3 regions of the Moellerella wisconsensis genome follow, and region 2 is predicted to be linked to each of the others. Evidence: riboswitches for the same ligand, from Rfam matches in the RefSeq annotation. Region 2 holds a riboswitch; each other region holds the start of a gene.

Region 1 (3,284 bases), 1.4 Mb from region 2:
AAGATCGAAAATCGCCGCACTTTCTTTTTGCGCGCTGGCTAAAAATCGTTTACTAATTCGCCGACATTCAGCGCTTGCATCTTCCAGCGCTTCAGCCAACCGATGACGTTCGGCATCAATATCAAGAGCGCATGCCTGACACACATGTTCTAAAAGTGGCTGTGACATATCGCGCCAACCATAAGCCATGGCTATCCCATTAGCGATAGGTAAGGCCTTAATTCGATTTTGTCGATATTGACCAAAAATCCCTTTGGCTTGAGCCTGGGCTAATATGGCAGCCAGCTGCATTGATAAAGTCACCAGAAATGACTCTTCGGTTTCATTAAATAAACGACGCTCGCGCTGCTGAACCACTAAGACACCAAGCAGTTGACGGCGATAAACGATAGGAACACCGAGAAAAGCACGCATCTGCCCTTCTCGAAGTTGAGGTAATAATTTGAATTGAGGGTGTTCACGGATATCGGCAAGATTGAGCATTTCAGATTGGCGGCCAACAGCACCGACCACACCTTCATCAAAACCTAAGCGAACCGCAATCCCTTTGGGCTTTTTCAGGCCTTGGGTAGCCATTAAGTAATAGCATTGGCGTTGGCTATCTGCTAGATAAATAGAACATACATCTGTCTGCATCGCATGACAGGTTTCAGTCACTAGCAGTTCCAACGCCTCTGCCAAAGTTGTTGCCATCGCAACTTTTTCAACAATCTCCCGCAAACGCGCCAGCATAAATCCGCCTAAAACCGCCTACGGCGATGAGAATAAACAGTACGTTGCATAGGTTGTGGCTCCTGCATTGGCATCACTACAGGCGCAAATTCTTTCATTACGCGGCGATACACTTCGCGTTTAAAAGAAACCACTTGTCTGACAGGATACCAATAACTAACCCATCGCCAGCCATCAAATTCCGGCGATTTACTGCGTTGCACGTTAATTTCATTCTCGTTGCTTTGTAATTGCAATAAAAACCAACGCTGCTTCTGACCGATACACACGGGTTTTGTATCCCAACGCACCAAACGCTTGGGTAATTTGTAACGTAACCAATTTCGGGTAGACGCAAGCAGTTTAACATCTTTGCGATGTAAACCGACTTCTTCATAGAGTTCCCGATACATAGCCTGTTCTGGTGATTCCCCGGGATTAATCCCCCCTTGAGGAAACTGCCATGAATGTTGGCCATAGCGACGAGCCCACAAAACTTGCCCTTGCCGATTACAAATTACAATTCCTACATTCGGGCGGTAGCCATCATCATCGATCACCAGACTACCTCAATAACCAAATTTGAAAGATAGCTAATTGTTTCATACATACCCCAGTCGGTAAACTACTATCAATAGAGTTTGCAGATATGCGCGAAGTCACTACAATAGCCACTGACTCAACGGGGTGCTATGACGCAAATAGTCAGGCTGAGAAAAAACCCGTCGAACCTGATCCGACTAATATCGGTGTAGGGATTTGAGCGATGTACCTGCCTAATGAAACTTTCTCTTAGCGCCATCTCAAATCCTGTGTAATGTTTTTTTAATTCAGGAGTGAAGCGTGTCTCAATGCAACTATTTTAAACTCGCCACCAGCGCCATGTTAGCACTGGTTTTTAGCCATGCCGCCTTAGCCGATAAACCAACGCTTACCGTGTATACCTATGATTCCTTTGCCGCAGAATGGGGACCCGGCCCTGCAATTAAACGCAGTTTTGAACAACAATGTGGCTGCGAATTAAAATTAGTGGCGTTAGGGGATGGCGTTTCATTATTAAATCGCTTGCGTATGGAAGGTAAAAAATCCAAGGCTGACATTGTGTTAGGGCTGGATAATAACTTGATTGATACTGCACAAAAAACCGGTTTATTTAGCGAAAGTAAGATTGATCAAACGGCACTAAAATTACCGGTTGTCTGGAAAAACTCAACATTTATCCCTTTCGACTATGGATATTTCGCCTTTATCTACGACACCAATAAAATCAAAAATCCGCCCACCAGTATGGACCAACTGATAAATAGCCCTGAAAAGTGGAAAATAATTTATCAAGATCCTCGTACTAGCACGCCAGGTTTAGGATTATTGCTGTGGATGGAAAAAATATACGCCGATAAAAGCGCCGCTGAATGGCAAAAAATAGCCGCAAAAACCCTGACGGTGACTAAAGGCTGGAGTGAGGCCTATGGGCTATTCCTCAAAGGTGAAGGCGATTTTGTGCTCAGTTATACTTCCTCTCCGGGCTATCATATTTTGGCGGATAACAAAGATAATTACGCCGCTGCGCTATTTGATGAGGGCCATTACATGCAAGTTGAAGTTGCCGCACAATTAAAAAATAGCCCACAACCTGAGCTAGCGCAGCAATTTATGCAATTTATGCTAACCCCTCAATTCCAAAAGGAATTACCTACCACTAACTGGATGTATCCGGTGATTGATATCCCGTTACCAGCGGTATACGAGCAATTACCATTACCCAAAAAATCTCTCCAGTTCAGCGCAGCAGAAGTTGCTAAAGAACGTAATGCATGGACTCGTTTATGGCAAACTGCAGTCAGTCAATAATTAATCGCTCGCTTATCCCTGGGGCTATTGCCAGTGGATTGCTGATCCTTATCGCGGTATCGGCCTGTGGCGCGCTGCTATTATTTTCACCGGAGCTGAATTTTAAAGCGATTATCGATGACAGCTATTTATGGCATGTAATTCGATTTACTTTTTGGCAGGCTTTTTTGTCGGCTATTTTTTCGGTATTGCCAGCAATTTTATTAGCGAGAGCGCTCTATCGGCGACGATTTTGGGGACGAACATTGTTATTGCGTTTATGCGCGATGACTTTAGTACTACCAGTGTTAGTGGCAATTTTCGGTATTCTCTCCGTGTATGGCTCCACCGGCTGGCTAGCACAGCTCTCGGCATATTTAGGTATTGATTATCAATTCTCACCTTATGGATTGAGCGGTATTTTACTGGCACATATCTTTTTTAATCTGCCACTCGCTGCCCGTATGTTATTACTTGCACTAGAAAGCATTTCTACTGAACAACGGCAAATCGCTGCACAGTTAGGCATGAGTGAATGGCAGCAATTTCGTCTTGTGGAATGGCCGTATTTGCGGCGCCAGATGTTACCCACCGCAGCTTTAATATTTATGCTCTGTTTTGCCAGCTTTGCTACGGTACTAGCATTAGGCGGAGGCCCAGCTGCAACCACCATTGAATTAGCTATTTATCAAGCCCTTAGCTATGACTTTGACCTTGGTCAAGCCGCATTATTAGCACTGATC
Region 2 (3,284 bases):
TTATTATGAAATATTTTTACGGAGTATTTCTTGATAATCTTATTGTTACCATTTCCAACGGAACCATGCAAATAATACGTTACCATTATTATAGGTGCCTGGAACATAGGTGGCTTGAAATGCTAAACGATTATATTCAATCGAAACTAAAGGTAAAGGCAATGGCATTGGAATATAGTTATATTCATGGCGCGCCGTGATACTTAAGGTAAAACCCGCCCCCATACGAAAGCCGTCTATATCTCTGGGGATCCACATTTTCTGAAAGCCATAACCTATAATGGGTTCGACTTTGTCATTTGAATCCATAAACGCCATTGCATAAAGAGAATGCCAATCATTATCTTCATCATAGCGGTATTTACCTAGCCCTAAACCCCAAGGGGTCTCATTATATTTATCGGTTTTTTTCTTGTCATATGTCAAACGGTTATGCCAAGTTACTGCCGGTAAATAGACCTCATATTCAGGAGAATCCCATGTTTTATTGACATTGCTGGTAAATTTATCCCACAATCCCGGCGTCTTTATTGATGCAGGGGCAACGTCTGAAGTGGAAGATGCGGAGCAAGTAGCCGAGCTTAACCAGAAAGTTGAACTCGCCGCTAGGATCACCCAATTTTTTACAGTCATTACAATTCCAATATACGTTAACACATCACGTGTTTTTCATCTCTTACCCTAAAAAATCCTTCGGACAAAATGTATGTTAAAACAATCAGCAATGGCATTTAAAAATATTATATTGACCTATAATAACATTTTTTAAAAAAGTGAAAACTAATACATTATTCATTATAAGAAAAATCTTAACTTATATATGTATTAGGTTTCTATTTTTGACTTATCAGATTATAAATTTTTAGCCTTAATAAGGGGTTAGTACGGCTGATAGTATAGGGAATGGCTAGCGTACCCATTATGTAGAGGTTGATGATAGGCTAATATCAATGAATAAAAATCTAATAGTTTCTCTAGGTTATTTTTATGTGGCTGTAAATAATATTATTTAAATAATGAAAGTTTAAATAGAAAAGTGTTTTAGCATTGTTTTAGTTTGGTTTATTGTAGCGTAAATAGATAAATATAAAGTAATTATATTTGGCGACAGATAAATTAATAAAATATTAGTTGTATTTTATTGGGCTAAATGTGTTTGATTTTACCTGCTGGTTTGCGTTGGTAATTAATGCGATACTAATCTGCATATTTTATGCTTTTGCCGAAAACGGTAGAGCATTTGACTCGGGGCGCCTTTAGGCTGAGATGAACCCGTATTACCTGATCTGGATAATGCCAGCGTAGGGAAGTCGGTAAACTGGACATCTTTTTCCTGCCAAATCACCACTCCTTACCGGCACTTAAGTTACCAACACTTATAATCCGCATTTAAGGAGTGATATAGTGAGAATCAATTCATTAACCATCGCTGGAACTGATCCTAGTGGTGGAGCCGGGATTCAAGCCGATTTAAAAACCTTTTCAGCCCTTGGTGTATACGGAACCTCAGTGATTACTGCGCTGGTTGCACAAAATACCCAAGGGGTTCAAGCGGTTTACGATATTTCTTCCGAGTTTTTTGCGACTCAGCTCGCATCCGTTTTGTCAGATGTGCGAATCGATAGCGCAAAAATTGGAATGCTCTCGAATAGCCAAAATATTTCCGTTCTTGTTAGTGCCTTAAAACGCTATCCTATCCCTTATGTTGTCCTTGATACCGTTATGATTGCGAAAAGCGGTGATCCACTCTTATCTCCTGATGCGGTAAGCACTATGGTGAGCCAACTTCTGCCGTTGGTCTCATTAATTACACCAAATCTACCGGAGGCTGCGACATTATTGGCGACTTCTGTTGCTACGAATGAAAATCAAATGAAAATACAAGGAAGGATGTTATTGGCAGCAGGTTGCCAAGCGGTATTAATGAAGGGGGGGCATTTGAATGAAGCAGAAAGTCCAGATTGGTTATTTACTGCACAAGGTGAATGGCGATTTACCGCGCCGCGTATTAATACAGTGAATACTCATGGTACTGGCTGTACGTTATCAGCAGCACTTGCAGCATTACGGCCTAAATTTAGTAACTGGCAAACCACATTACCGGTGGCTAAAAATTATTTACAGCAGGCTTTATTGATGGCGGACTCATTAGAAGTTGGTCAGGGTATTGGACCAGTTCATCACTTTCATCAATGGTGGTAACTATCTGTAATGGTGTAACTATGTGTTGGGGGATCATTAACGGGACAATAAACTCCAACACACAATTGTGTTAATAACTGTACAAATAGGAGTAAAAACAGCAGTAAAAATAGCGCTAAAGACTGCCAAAAGTAGCGGAAAATGTGCACTATCTAAGATAATAGATCACATTGTGGCGGTAATCGACAGCGAATAATGCTAGGCAAAATCTCAAAGCGGAACGTTTCACCAGACAGTGGTTCGCCATCGAGATTAAATACCATTTTATGTGGGGAATGAATTTTTATCCATGAACTCGTTCTGCGGATAATACTGTCATTTTTTTCGGGATTAAATAGGTTATTGACGATAGCCGGAATTATTTCACGCGCAGGGATCAGCAGAAGGTCTAATTTTCCATCATCGACTAATGCGTTTGGAGTTAGAGCTTGTCCGCCGCCGGCTTGTCGACCATTACCAATACCGATAACTAAGGTTTCACCTTCCCAATTGAAATCTTCGGCTTCGACGCGACAAATATCTGTTTTTAGTGTATCGGGTCTAAATAGCCCGTTGACAAAATAGGCCATGCCACCTAGTGCAGATTTGAGGGCCGCGGGGGTTTCTGTTGTTATACGGGTGCCAAAACCACCGGTAGCCATATTGACGAAATAAAAGTCATCATTAACTTTAGCTAAGTCGATAAGGGTTGCTTTTCCTTTAATAGCTAAAGCTAAGGCATTATCGATCTCGATTGGGATCCCAGCACTGGTGGCAAAATCATTGGCAGTACCTAGCGGCAGAATGGCGAGAGCAGGCCTTGAGCTACTCTGGCAGCGCATTAGGGCGGTAGCTACGGCATTAATAGTTCCATCACCACCACCAGCAATAACTGTGTCTATACCCGTGTTCACGGCTTCGTCGATAAAGCGAGTTAAATCATCAGGTTCCCAAGAGACACGAACTAGAATATTTGCACCTTCATGACGTAATTTCTCTACTGCACTACGCACTTCAGGATTCGTTGCATTTGGAGCAAATATAATCAGCATGCTGACATTTGGATTCTCCATATTTTGACCTCTTTTTATACATAGATTTAA
Region 3 (3,284 bases), 1.7 Mb from region 2:
CTCCAATCCCTGAGGTAAAATGATCGTAGCCGGGGGCAATATCTGTCGTTAACGGCCCAAGAGTATAAAATGGGGCTTCGTGGCAATGTTCAAGCTCTTCCGTCATGTTACGGCGGATCATCTGCATCGGCACATGTCCCGGGCCTTCTATCATGACTTGGACATCGTATTCCCAAGCAATTTTGGTGAGCTCACCTAAAGTATGTAATTCGGCAAATTGTGCTTCATCGTTAGCATCTTGAATGGAACCTGGACGTAACCCATCACCTAAAGATAACGCGACATCGTAAGCGGCACACAGTTGGCAAATTTCCCGAAAATGTTGATACAGAAAGTTTTCTTGATGATGTGATAAACACCATTTTGCCATTATCGACCCTCCGCGAGAGACGATCCCCGTAAGGCGTTTGGCGGTCATCGGGACATAACGTAGCAATACACCGGCATGGATTGTGAAGTAGTCGACGCCTTGCTCTGCTTGTTCTAATAAGGTATCGCGGAACATTTCCCAGGTTAGGTGTTCAGCCACGCCGTTAACTTTTTCTAATGCTTGATAAATCGGTACGGTACCAATAGGCACAGGGCTATTGCGTAGGATCCATTCCCGAGTTTCATGTATATAACGCCCGGTGGATAAATCCATCACCGTATCTGCGCCCCAGCGGGTTGACCAAATGAGTTTTTCGACCTCTTCTTCGATAGAGGAAGTGACCGAGGAGTTACCGATATTGGCGTTTACTTTGACCAAAAAATTGCGCCCTATAATCATAGGTTCTGATTCGGGATGATTGATATTAGCAGGAATGATAGCTCTACCGGCTGCGACTTCTTGGCGTACAAATTCTGCGGTGATATTGTCGGTTAAATTAGCGCCAAAATTTTGCCCAGAATGTTGTTGGCGTAGGACGTCTGAGCGAATGCGTTCGCGGCCCATATTTTCACGGATCGCAATAAATTCCATTTCGGGGGTAATTATGCCCCGACGCGCATAGTGCAATTGCGTTACACAGTGGCCAGATTTAGCTTTTAGAGGATGAGGCCGTTGTGTAAAGCGGAGAGAGTCTAGCCCTTCATCGGCGAGACGCTGTTGGGTAAAATCAGAGCTTAAATTTTCGACCTGAGTGACATCATTGCGCTCTTGTATCCATGCGCTACGCAGTTTTTTTAATCCCTCATGTACATTCAATTTTGCATTGGGATCGCCATAAGCGCCCGAGGTATCATAAACAGGAACGGCTTCATTTTGTTCATATTGAGGCTGTTCTTTGGTGCCGCCGAGCAAGGTCGGCGTTAGTTGAATTTCACGCATTGGCACTTGAATATCGGCACGCGAGCCGGTCAAATAAATACGTTTAGAATTAGGGAATGAGACCCCTTGCAGAGTATTAATATAAGTTTCTGCGGCGTCGCGTTGTGCTTTACGGCGACGGGTAGGGCTTGGCGCTGGAGAAACATCATGGCTAGGGATTACAGTATTTTCGGACATAGCAATTTCCTGACAATGTTATTCCACTGGATGAATGGATAACGGGTTATAGTTAGAAAGTTGCTTGTCTGGAGCTTGGCGGGAGTATCGTTAAGGCAGCTAGATAAGGCAGATAAATCGATATGCTTGTTAGGTTATCGAGGATTAACCTAGCGGGTAATCAGCATAAACGCGTAGTCTGTAAATTATATTTCTAGCGGATTGATTACTCTTGTTCCCTTCGCGGGTATTAACCCGATCAGGTTCCGCGGATCCCGAATTAACGGTCTCAGCCTGTATACTTTCGTATTCTAGGCACTCCGACAAGATGCGAACCAGTATAAAAGGGATTATAAAAACTACAACCCCCTTAATTATTTATAAGTTAAATAATATTAAATCTAGATAATCGATAGGCTAAGCACTAAATCGATTAAATTTTCCACTGCAATTGAGTCCATTGCTGCTCCATCGCGATTTCTGCCAGTCGAGGGTCAGCATTGATGGTAATGACTTGATCTGCAAAATAACACATGGGCAAATCATTAGCCGAGTCGGTATAAAACACAATTTCCGCATCGCTGACTCGTTGCTGACTTAACCACTGGGTGAGGCGTTTTACTTTGCCAGCTTTAAAACTGGCAATCCCGTTTATTGTCCCTGAATAGCTATTATTAATCACCTGCATATCGATACCTATAGCAAAATCAGCATGCAGTTTTGCGGCAATTTTTTTGACAATAAAAGAGACCGTTGCAGAGATGATTATCACGGGAATATGACGCTGACGATAATCGTCGATACACTGGCGAGCTGCTGGATAAATGTTGGGCAGGATGATGGTATTAACAAAGTCATCGAGCCATATATCAACTTGCTCGGTTGGAATGCCCGCAAGTGCTTGCATACTAAAGGCTAGGTACGCGGGCATATCTAATATACCCGCATTATATTGTGCCATCATGCGGCTATCTTCGGCGATAAATTGGGGATCGTTGATGATCTGTTTATCCCATAGATAATGTGTCCATAATACACTGCTATCGCCTTGGATCAGTGTTTCGTCTAAATCAAACACCGCTATTTTTGTTGTCATTATTGTAACCTTGAGGCTGTGTTATTGGCTTATATATGATGTCTGTTAATTATTAAGCTAGCGAGCGAATTTCATTCTTATTAAACAATAATTCAAGCTGGCTACCGGGCTCAAATAAACGTTCTGAAGAACGATTGAGTAAGTCGACCGTCATTTCTCCTGCCGCGGTTTGGACTGTATAGCGAATAATATTGCCTAACAATTGATGTTCTACAATTGTGGCCGCCACAGGTGCAGAAATATGGTTACCGTAATGACGACCGGTTTCGCGGACATAGATAGATTCAGGACGAATAGCCAACATGCCTTGCTGATTAATCCCTAATAATTTATTGGCTTTTTCTGCCTCTATTAGATTGTAATGCCCCATAAAACGCGCCACAAATTGATTAGCAGGTTAAGTATAGATATTTTCTGCGCTGTCATTTTGAATAATTACCCCTTGATTCATTAAAAAGATCTTATCCGATAAGATCATCGCCTCATCTTGATCATGGGTGACAAATAATGTGGTTAAATTAAGTTCTCGTTATATACGGCGAATTTGTTGACGTAAATTTTTACGAATACGGGCATCTAATGCTGAAAGTGGCTCATCTAATAGCAAAATTTTAGGTTGCATAACTAGGGTGCGAGCTAGCGCAACACGTTGGCGCTGACCGCCAGATAATTGATGAGGATATTGCTGTATTTCTGACGATAAACGGAATCACGATTAATATT

The links. A riboswitch is a leader RNA that binds a small molecule or an ion and turns the genes downstream of it on or off. The one in region 2 is predicted to bind thiamine pyrophosphate.
Region 1: another riboswitch for thiamine pyrophosphate. It lies ahead of thiB (thiamine ABC transporter substrate binding subunit); the one in region 2 lies ahead of thiD (bifunctional hydroxymethylpyrimidine kinase/phosphomethylpyrimidine kinase).
Region 3: another riboswitch for thiamine pyrophosphate. It lies ahead of thiC (phosphomethylpyrimidine synthase ThiC); the one in region 2 lies ahead of thiD (bifunctional hydroxymethylpyrimidine kinase/phosphomethylpyrimidine kinase).

Annotation. Positions count from the first base shown of each region.
Region 1 covers NZ_CP093242.1:606,132-609,415, reverse strand. Annotated here, with positions in the region: gene ptsP (phosphoenolpyruvate--protein phosphotransferase) at 1-732, opposite strand, end outside; gene rppH (RNA pyrophosphohydrolase) at 741-1,271, opposite strand; TPP riboswitch at 1,385-1,487, shown strand; gene thiB (thiamine ABC transporter substrate binding subunit) at 1,594-2,562, shown strand; gene thiP (thiamine/thiamine pyrophosphate ABC transporter permease ThiP) at 2,538-3,284, shown strand, end outside.
Region 2 covers NZ_CP093242.1:2,040,583-2,043,866, reverse strand. Annotated here, with positions in the region: gene pagP (lipid IV(A) palmitoyltransferase PagP) at 46-633, opposite strand; TPP riboswitch at 1,237-1,325, shown strand; gene thiD (bifunctional hydroxymethylpyrimidine kinase/phosphomethylpyrimidine kinase) at 1,402-2,202, shown strand; gene yegS (lipid kinase YegS) at 2,355-3,254, opposite strand.
Region 3 covers NZ_CP093242.1:317,588-320,871, forward strand. Annotated here, with positions in the region: gene thiC (phosphomethylpyrimidine synthase ThiC) at 1-1,486, opposite strand, end outside; TPP riboswitch at 1,685-1,798, opposite strand; gene MNY66_RS01335 (HAD family hydrolase) at 1,899-2,561, opposite strand; partial or broken gene MNY66_RS01340 (ABC transporter ATP-binding protein) at 2,614-3,249, opposite strand.